4 regions of the Streptomyces sp. NRRL S-1813 genome follow, and region 1 is predicted to be linked to each of the others. Evidence: riboswitches for the same ligand, from Rfam matches in the RefSeq annotation. Region 1 holds a riboswitch; each other region holds the start of a gene.
The links. Region 1 has a riboswitch for cobalamin ahead of IF67_RS0131640 (HoxN/HupN/NixA family nickel/cobalt transporter). Riboswitches for the same ligand answer to the same signal wherever they lie in the genome.
Positions count from the first base shown of each region.

Region 1 (2,192 bases):
GGCCATGGCCTGTCCTCCACCGTGGCCGGCGACTACGCCAACCACGACGACCTGTGCGCCCTGCTCGACGCGCTCGATGTCCCCGGCGCCGTCCTCGTCGGCCTCTCCCATGGTGCGCGGGTCGCGCTCGACACCGCCATGGCCCACCCGGACCGGGTGACGGCCCTCGCGCTCGCCTCCCCCGGGATCAGCGGCCGCGCCTTCACCGACCCCTTCCTCCTGGAGCACATCAAGGCGCAGGTGGCGGCGATCGGCACCCCCGACGGCGCGGAACGCTATGTCGAGCACTTCCTGCGGATGTGGGTGGACGGACCGCATCGCGAACCGTCCGCGGTGCACCCGGGATTCCGTGAGCGGATGCGTGCCTCGGCCGAGGCCAATGTGGAGGTGCATGCCGACGGGATGGGCGCCGGTATGCCCCTCGAGATCGGCGCCGCCGACCGCCTCGGCGAGATCCGGGTGCCGACGGTCGTGTTCGACGGTGACCTCGACAGCAGCGACATCTCCGCCAATGCCCATGCGATAGCGCTGACCGTCCCCGGCGCCCGAAGAGTCCGGATACCGGGCGCGGCCCACATGGTCAATCTGGAGAACACCGCGCTCTTCGACCACGAACTCCATGCCTTCCTCTCGGCCCTGGAGTACTGACGCCCCGCGACCACCGATCGCCCACCGACCACGGCCCGGCCCCCGCGAACCTCGCTCCTCCCGAGCGGCGGTTAGAGTGACCGGGCCGTGGTGTTCGGGAAGACCGGTGACGGACCGTGTGGTCCCAGTCCGGAGCGGCCCTCGCCACTGTGATCGGGGATCTTCACCCCTTCCACAGGCGCACGGCGCGCCGGTGGCGCCACTGACCGCAGCCCGCGGCCGGGAAGGCGGGGGCGGACGCGTACACCCTCCCCCAAGCCAGGAGACCGGCCACGGCATCTCACGAACTGATCCACGAGGTGCTGGAGCGTGACCGCCGGATGGCCCTGTCCACCGATACCCGCAACACCCCTGCTTCCGCCGCTTTCCGCTGGCGCCGGCAGGACACCGTCCGCACCGCGGGCCTGATGGCCGTCATAGCCGGTCTGCACGTCGTCGCCTTCGGCGTGCTCTTCCTGCTCGTGGTGCCCCATCACTACGCCGTGGGCAGCCAGGTCTTCGGTGTGGGGCTCGGCATCACCGCCTACACCCTCGGCATGCGGCACGCCTTCGACGCCGACCACATCGCCGCGATCGACAACACCACCCGCAAGCTGATGGCTGACGGAAAGCGGCCGGTGTCGGTCGGCTTCTGGTTCGCCCTCGGCCACTCCAGTGTCGTCGTCGCGATGGCGGCTCTGGTGGCGGGCGGCGCCCAGCTCGCGGGCACGCTGCTCAACGACGAATCCCGTACGCACCAGATCCTGGGCACGATCGGCACCACGATCTCGGGGACGTTCCTCTACCTCATCGCCGCCCTGAACCTCATCGCACTGGCCGGGATCTGGCGGGTCTTCCGCGGTATGCACAACGGCCACTACGACGAGGCCGAACTGGAACAGCGCCTCGACGCACGCGGCTTCATGAACCGCTTCCTGGGCCGGTTCACCCGCTCGATCTCCCGTCCCGGCCAGATGTTCCCGCTCGGCTTCCTCTTCGGGCTCGGCTTCGACACCGCGACCGAGGTGACCCTGATGGTGATGGCGGGCAGCGGCGCCGCGGCCGGCCTGCCCTGGTACGCGGTGCTGTGCCTGCCGCTGCTCTTCGCCGCCGGGATGAGCCTGTTCGACACCCTCGACGGCACCTTCATGAACTTCGCCTACCAGTGGGCGTTCTCCAACCCGGTGCGCAAGGTCTACTACAACCTCACCATCACCGGCCTGTCGATCGCCGTCGCCTTCTTCATCGGCACGATCGAGCTGGTGACCGTGCTGCACGACAAGCTCGCCCTCAACGACCCGCTCACCGGCTGGATTTCCGGCCTCGACCTCGACAATGTCGGCTTCCTCATCGTCGGCCTCTTCGTGGTGGTGTGGGCAGCGGCGCTGGCGTACTGGCGACTGGCCGGCGTCGAGAAGCGCTGGGCGGCGCGAACGAAGCCGACGACGCAGGCGGGACAGGCAGAGCAGGCGGAGCAGGCCGCGCTGGGCGCCTGAGGCACCTCAGCCCCAGCAGCCCCGTACGCAGCCGCCGCCCGTGCCCGTATCGCCGCGTGGGCGCGGCTG
Region 1 is NZ_JOHB01000032.1:64,137-66,328, reverse strand. It holds gene IF67_RS0131645 (alpha/beta fold hydrolase) at 1-648, shown strand, start outside; cobalamin riboswitch at 720-938, shown strand; gene IF67_RS0131640 (HoxN/HupN/NixA family nickel/cobalt transporter) at 936-2,123, shown strand.

Region 2 (2,192 bases), on a different contig from region 1:
CCGGCATACAGCGTCTTCCCGGAGGACGACCCGCCGGCCCCCCCGAAGTACCCCCGGGCGCTGAGCTCACCCACCGGCTTCCCCAGCAGCACCACCTGGCTGCTGCGGTCGCTGCCGGGCTTGAGCAGTACGGGATTCATCAGCGCGGTCGGCTCCACCCGCGCCGCGGCGGCCTGCATCGCCTGGGCCCGTCCGATCTCCGCAGCCTCGCGCGTGACGAACGAATTGAGCGACATGTTCTGCGCCTTGAACGGTGCCACCCGGACGCCCTGCCGGGCCAGCCAGCGGCAGATGCCCGCCGTCACCACGCTCTTGCCGGCGTCGGACGTCGTACCGGCCACCAACAGGCCACCGCCGACGGCCCCTCCGGATGCCTTGAACCGCCCGTTCACCGGGTCCTCCTCATGCGCCGGGACCCCGGCTGTCGTGAACCGTACGCGCCACCGCACCCGCGGCCCTGCGCGTCACTGCATCTGCGGACGGGCGGCCGGTACGCAGCGGGGACCGCCGCGCGGAGCCGAACGCCAGCCGCGCGGCCACCGTCGTCACCAGCGCCAGCGCGCTCACCCGGCGCGAGAGCCGCACCGCCCGTTCGATGTCGGCCACCGCGACCGGCGGCGCCCCCTCGTTGAGCACCGGACGGTGTTCCACCCGCCCGCCGTACGCCAGCGTGCCGCCCAGCCGTACGCCCAGCGCGCCCGCGAACGACGCCTCCACCGGGCCCGCGTTGGGGCTCGGGTGCGCGCCGCCGTCCGCCCGCCAGGCCCGCAGCGCACCGCGCCGGTCGGGGCCCGCGAGCACGGTCAGCGCGGCGGTCAGCCGGGAGCCGGGCCAGCCGGCGAGATCGTCGAGCCGGGCCGAGGCCCAGCCGAAGCGGAGGTGGCGCGGCGACTTGTGCCCCACCATCGCGTCCAGGGTGTTCACCGCCCGGAACGCCACCAGGCCGGGCACCCCGCCCAGCGCGCCCCAGACGAGGGCGCCCACCACCGCGTCGGAGGTGTTCTCGGCGACCGACTCCACCACCGCACGGGCCATCTGCGGCCCGTCCAGCGCCTGCGGATCGCGCCCGCACAGATGCGGCAGCCGCTCCCGCGCCACGTCCAGATCGCCCGCCGTCAGCGCACCGCCGACGGCCCGTGCCTCCCGGCCGAGCGAGGTACCGCCCAGCACGGCCCAGACCGTCGCCGCGGTCAGCGCGACCCGGGCGCCGTTGCGGAGGGGGGACGGGGAAACGGCAGCGCCCTGCACGGCACGCTGAAGCAGCGCGGCACCGGCGGCGGCACCGCCCGCACACACCACGGCATGTGCCGCCCCGTATCCGCGGTGATCACGCCACAGCCGGCGCTCGACGGCGCCCGCGGCCCGGCCGAAGGCGGCCACCGGATGGCCGCGCCGGGGGTCCGCCGCGATCAGGTCGGCGAGAAAGCCGAGGGCCGCGCCGCACGCATATCCCGCGTGTTCGCCGCGCATCGGATCAGACGTCCGTCATGCCTCGAAGGGGCCCTGCGGCAGCGGGCAGTGGAGATCTGGCAGGGCGGCCGGGCATGGCGGTATGTCCTCACTCAGGGTCCGCGCCCTGGCTCGACGTGACGGCGACAAGAGTCTCCTGGCTCCCCGGATCGGCGAGTCCTCCGGCCTTCCAGTCCCGGTGTACGTCATCGGACGTACGCAAGGCGGACCGTGACCTTCGTTGGAGGAACGCTCCCCGGTGACAGTGGCGGGACCGCGCCGGATTCTCACCGGACTTCCTCATCTGTCGCCGAATGGCTCCGGCAGTCCACCACGCCCCGCGAATGCCCGTCAACTCACCCTTGACCTGCGACGCTGCCCTGTGGCACGCGCTGTGGTGCACGCCACAGCGTGGCAGCCACGTCACAGACGGTTGCCCGCGCCCCTGATCTCACGCCACTATCTGGTGCACGGCGGCGACGGGGCCGCCGGAAGGGGGCCGGGGGATGCCGCAGAGCGCTGACCGCCACGAGATCCGCATCAGGATCACGGGCACGAACAATCCTGACCAGGACATCGAGGACCTCAAGGCGTGGCTGGAGCGCGAACCGTGGCTGGACCGGCGCCGGCACGACTGGCTGCTGCGGCCGCGGCCGCAGGACGAGGGCGACGACGGCCCCGGTGACATGGCCGTCGGCGTCGACGACCTGATCCTGGTCATCGTCGGCGCCGTCGCCGCCGAG
Region 2 is NZ_JOHB01000016.1:71,157-73,348, reverse strand. It holds gene IF67_RS0122600 (cobyric acid synthase) at 1-392, opposite strand, end outside; gene IF67_RS0122595 (cobalamin biosynthesis protein) at 403-1,470, opposite strand; cobalamin riboswitch at 1,600-1,753, opposite strand; gene IF67_RS0122590 (hypothetical protein) at 1,956-2,192, shown strand, end outside.
Region 2: linked by a shared signal. The riboswitch ahead of IF67_RS0122595 (cobalamin biosynthesis protein) and the one ahead of IF67_RS0131640 (HoxN/HupN/NixA family nickel/cobalt transporter) in region 1 are both predicted to bind cobalamin.

Region 3 (2,192 bases), on a different contig from region 1:
GAGCCCGGCGGGCGTCCCCGACCCCCTGGGCGACTACCTCGACTCCCTCGCCCACGTCGGCCGGCTCGCCCCCGCCGAGGTGCTGCCCGCCCACCAGCACGCCTTCACCGACGCCGGCGGACGTGTCCGCGAGCTCCTCGCCCACCACGAAGCACGGCTCTCCCAGCTGCGGGCGCTGCTCCGCGAGCCCCGCACTGCCTGGCAGCTCGCCATGGCCATGGAGTGGAACCGCCCCTGGGACCAGATTCCCTACGCCTCCCGCAATATCGCCGTCTCGGAGGCGGAGGCCCATCTGCGCCGTCTGGTGAAGCAGGGACAGGCGGAGCGGGTGCCCGGGTCCGATCCGGTGCGGTACCAGGCGGTGTGAGGGCGGGGACGCGGGCGCTCGGTCCTGCCCGGTGGGCGGGGCAGCGTTGATCCGTCCCCGGGGCGCGGCCGGTTCGCACACGGGGGCGCGGCCGGTTCGTGGCGGGGGCAGCGCTGGTTCGTGGCGGGGACAGAGCCGGTTCGTGGCGGGGACAGCACTGGTTCGTTCCCGGGCGCGGCTGGTTTCCGCCCGGCGCGGTGCCGGCTCGTACGTGCGAGCGAGTGCCCTGACGGGCGCCGGTTAAGGTGTGCGGGACAACTTCATCCGTACCCGATCGGGGAAAGCCGGTGGAAATCCGGCGCTGACCCGCAACCGTGAGGACGGCCCCTCCGCACCGCGCCCCCGGCCCGGTGTGGACGGCCGTACGAGCCGGAGCACCCGACCGGGCACGACCAAGGCTCCCGCCACCGAAGCCGCCGCCCGTGCGGACGGCCGGTGCGCGGCACCGTCGAGGTATACGGAGCTGAGCCCGGTGCCACCGTGCCCGATCCATGGATCGGCGCGCGGGTGGCCGGCCGAGCGCGGCTGCGTAGCATCCGCCGCGACCCGACCCGAGAGGCACCGACCCGATGGCCCCCATGGCTTCCATGGCTCACCAGGCCCCTTTGACGCATTCCGTCGCCTTCCTGGCGCGCCGCGCCGCCACGGCGCTGGCGGCCGTGCTGGTGCTGGGCGCGGCCGCTGCCCCCGCCGCATACGCCGACTCCCCGTCCGCGTCCCCCAAGAAGCTGCCCGACGGGCTGTACGGCTCCAAGGACCCGCAGTACGACGGGGTCTGGCGGCAGTCGCTCGCACTGCTGGCCCAGGACACCGTGGGCGTGCGCCCCGCGGCGTCTGCCGTGAACTGGCTGGCCGGTCAGCAGTGCGCCGACGGCTCGTTCACCGCCTTCCGTGCCGAGCCGGGCAAGCCCTGCGACGCCAAGACCCTGCGGGACACCAACCCGACGGCCGCCGCGGTGCAGGCGCTGGCCGCGCTGGGCGGGCACCGCGACGCCGTGAAGAAGGCCGTGAGCTGGCTGAAGTCGGTGCAGAACGACGACGGCGGCTGGAGCTCGATGGCCGGCTCGGCCAGCGATGCCAATTCCACCTCCGTGGTCATCGGCGCGCTCGCGGCGGCGGGCGAGAAGCCGCAGTCCGTGACGTCGAAGAAGGGCGGCAAGACCCCCTACGACGGGCTGCTCACCTTCCAGCTCGGCTGTGCGGCGAAGGGGGACGGGCGCGGCGCGTTCGCCTTCCAGCTCAAGGGGGCGGCCCCGAACGCCGACGCCACCGCGGCCGCGGCGACCGGAGCGCGCGGCAGGGGCTTCGTCGTCGAGCCGGCCGGCAAGGGCGCGGACACCCCGGTCAAGCCGCTGAGCTGCAAGGACGGGGACAAGGAAGGCAAGGGGGACAAGAAGGCGGGCGCCGACGACCCGGCACAGGCTGCCGAGGCCGGCGACGCCTACCTCGTCGCACAGCTCGACGAGAACGGCCAGCATCTGCTCTCCGCGATGCCGGGCGCGGAGGATCAGCCCGACGTCGGCAACACCGCCGACGCCGTGGTGGCGCTGGCGGCCGGCGCACACGGCGCCGCCGCCGCGAAGCCGCTGAAGTGGCTGGAGAAGAACTCGGCTGACTGGGCGAAGCAGAGCGGCCCCGCCGCCTACGCCCAGCTGGTGCTGGTCGCGCACGCCACCGGCACCGACCCGCGCTCCTTCGGCGGCACCGACCTGGTGGCCGCGCTCAACGCCACCGGCCCCGAGCCGGCCGCCGCGGCGAAGAAGGACACCAAGGACGCCGACGACTCCAAGGACGGCGGCGGCCTGGGCGTGGTGTGGGTCATCGG
Region 3 is NZ_JOHB01000029.1:79,971-82,162, forward strand. It holds gene IF67_RS0130420 (MBL fold metallo-hydrolase) at 1-367, shown strand, start outside; cobalamin riboswitch at 589-768, shown strand; gene IF67_RS0130425 (prenyltransferase/squalene oxidase repeat-containing protein) at 937-2,192, shown strand, end outside.
Region 3: linked by a shared signal. The riboswitch ahead of IF67_RS0130425 (prenyltransferase/squalene oxidase repeat-containing protein) and the one ahead of IF67_RS0131640 (HoxN/HupN/NixA family nickel/cobalt transporter) in region 1 are both predicted to bind cobalamin.

Region 4 (2,192 bases), on a different contig from region 1:
CGGCGGCGGCGAGCGCGGCGCGGGGTGCGTCCGGTCCTGCGATCCGCAGCGCCGCCGCATCGTCGCCGACCCGCAGCAGGGCGCCGCCGGCCGGGCCGGACCGGTCCCCGGCCGGTTCTGCGAGCAAGCTCACATCTCCGCCGAGCGCCGCCACATCGCCCCGCCCGTCGTCCAGGACGAACAGGAAACGGCCCGAGAGGGCGGTCGCGGACTCGCTCGCACAGAGCAGTGCGTCCAGCTCACGAGCCCACCGTCGCACGTCAGAAGGGGTGTGGCGGTCCAGCCCGGCCAGCGGGGAAGCGAGGATGTTGCGGATGCGTTCATGGCGCTCGGAGGGCAGCAGGCCGGCGTCGCGCAGCAGAGCGGCGAGCCGGCCGCCGCAGCCCTCCGCAAGGCCGCGGAGCTCGACGTTGCCACGGGAGGTGAGGGAGAGATGGCCGTCACCGAGCAGGTCCGCGGCGTCGGCCAGGGCACCGGCCTGACGAGCCGTCAGATCTCCGGCGGGCAGCCGGACTCGGGCGAGGTGGCCGTCGGTGGCCCGGTGCAGCCGCAGCGCTCCCGGGCAGGCGTCACCGCGGTCGCGCAGCGGCGGTGCGGCGGCCTGGGGCCGTGTCGAGGGGGAGGGCGGCATGGCCGCGAGCATACCCACGGGGGCGGGCGCCGATCCGGGCCGGATCCGGCCATGAGCCCGGCCCGCGGCGTGCGCGCCCCCGGCACCGGTCCGGCCTGCCCCAAGGCCCGCTTACCTCGGCGCTCCACAGCCCTTACTATGCAGGTCGGTGGGTCGGCTGACCCACCGACGCCAGCGACGGCGCAGGGTCCTACGGCCCTAGGGAGGAAGCCCGGTGAGAATCCGGCGCGGTCCCGCCACTGTGAACCCGGAAACCACCGGGCGAGCCAGGAACTCCCGCCGTCCTTACGACCACCCGGGGCGCGGACACCCCGAGGAAGGCCTGCGCTCGCATGCTTCTGCTGCTGTCGACCTCCGACACCGACCTGCTCAGCGCCCGCGCGGCCACGGGTCCCGTGCCGTACCGGCTCGCCAACCCCGCCCGGCTCGACGTCGCCGAGCTGCCCACGCTGCTGGAGGGCTGTGACCTCGTCGTCGTACGCCTCCTCGGCGGCATCCGTGCCTGGGAGGAGGGCCTGGAGGTGCTGCTCGCCGAGGACCAGCACCGGCCGGTCGTCGTGCTCACCGGTGAACAGGCCCCCGACGCCCAGCTCATGGAGCAGTCCACGGTCCCGGTCGGCATCGCGGCCGAGGCGCACGCCTACCTCGCGCACGGCGGGCCCGCCAACCTCGACCAGCTCGCCCGCTTCCTCTCCGACACGGTGCTGCTGACCGGCCACGGCTTCGACCCGCCGGCCCCGGCCCCGTCCTGGGGCCCGCTGGAGTGGGAAGCCCGCAACGAGACCGGCCCGCTGATCGCCGTGCTCTACTACCGCGCCCACCACATGAGCGGCAACACCGGCTTCGTACGGACCCTGTGCGAGCAGATCGAGGCGGCGGGCGGCCGCGCCCGGCCCCTGTTCGTCGCCTCCCTCCGCGCCCCCGAGCCGGAGCTGATCGAGGAGCTGCGGGCCGCCGACGCCCTGGTCACCACGGTCCTCGCCGCGGGCGGCACCAAGCCCGCCGAGGCCTCCGCCGGCGGCGACGACGAGTCCTGGGACGCGGGCGCGCTGGCCGCCCTCGACGTACCGATCCTCCAGGCCCTGTGCCTGACCGGGCCGCGCAGCGCCTGGGAGGAGAACGACGAGGGGCTGTCGCCGCTGGACGCCGCCTCGCAGATCGCCGTCCCCGAGTTCGACGGCCGGCTGATCACCGTCCCGTTCTCCTTCAAAGAGGTCGACGAGGACGGTCTGCCGATGTACGTCGCCGACCCCGAGCGCGCCGCCCGGGTCGCCGGCATCGCTGTCCGGCACGCCCGGCTGCGCCACATCCCGGCCGCCGAGAAGCGCCTCGCGCTGGTGCTGTCCGCGTACCCGACCAAGCACTCCCGGATCGGCAACGCGGTCGGCCTGGACACCCCGGCCAGTGCCGTCGCCCTGCTGCGCCGCCTCCAGGCCGACGGCTACGACTTCGGCACCGAAGAGGTTCCCGGCCTCGTGTCCGGCGACGGTGACGAGCTGATCTACGCCCTTATCGAGGCCGGCGGTCACGACCAGGAGTGGCTCACCGAGGAGCAGCTCGC
Region 4 is NZ_JOHB01000014.1:75,692-77,883, reverse strand. It holds gene cobG (precorrin-3B synthase) at 1-631, opposite strand, end outside; cobalamin riboswitch at 799-926, shown strand; gene cobN (cobaltochelatase subunit CobN) at 964-2,192, shown strand, end outside.
Region 4: linked by a shared signal. The riboswitch ahead of cobN (cobaltochelatase subunit CobN) and the one ahead of IF67_RS0131640 (HoxN/HupN/NixA family nickel/cobalt transporter) in region 1 are both predicted to bind cobalamin.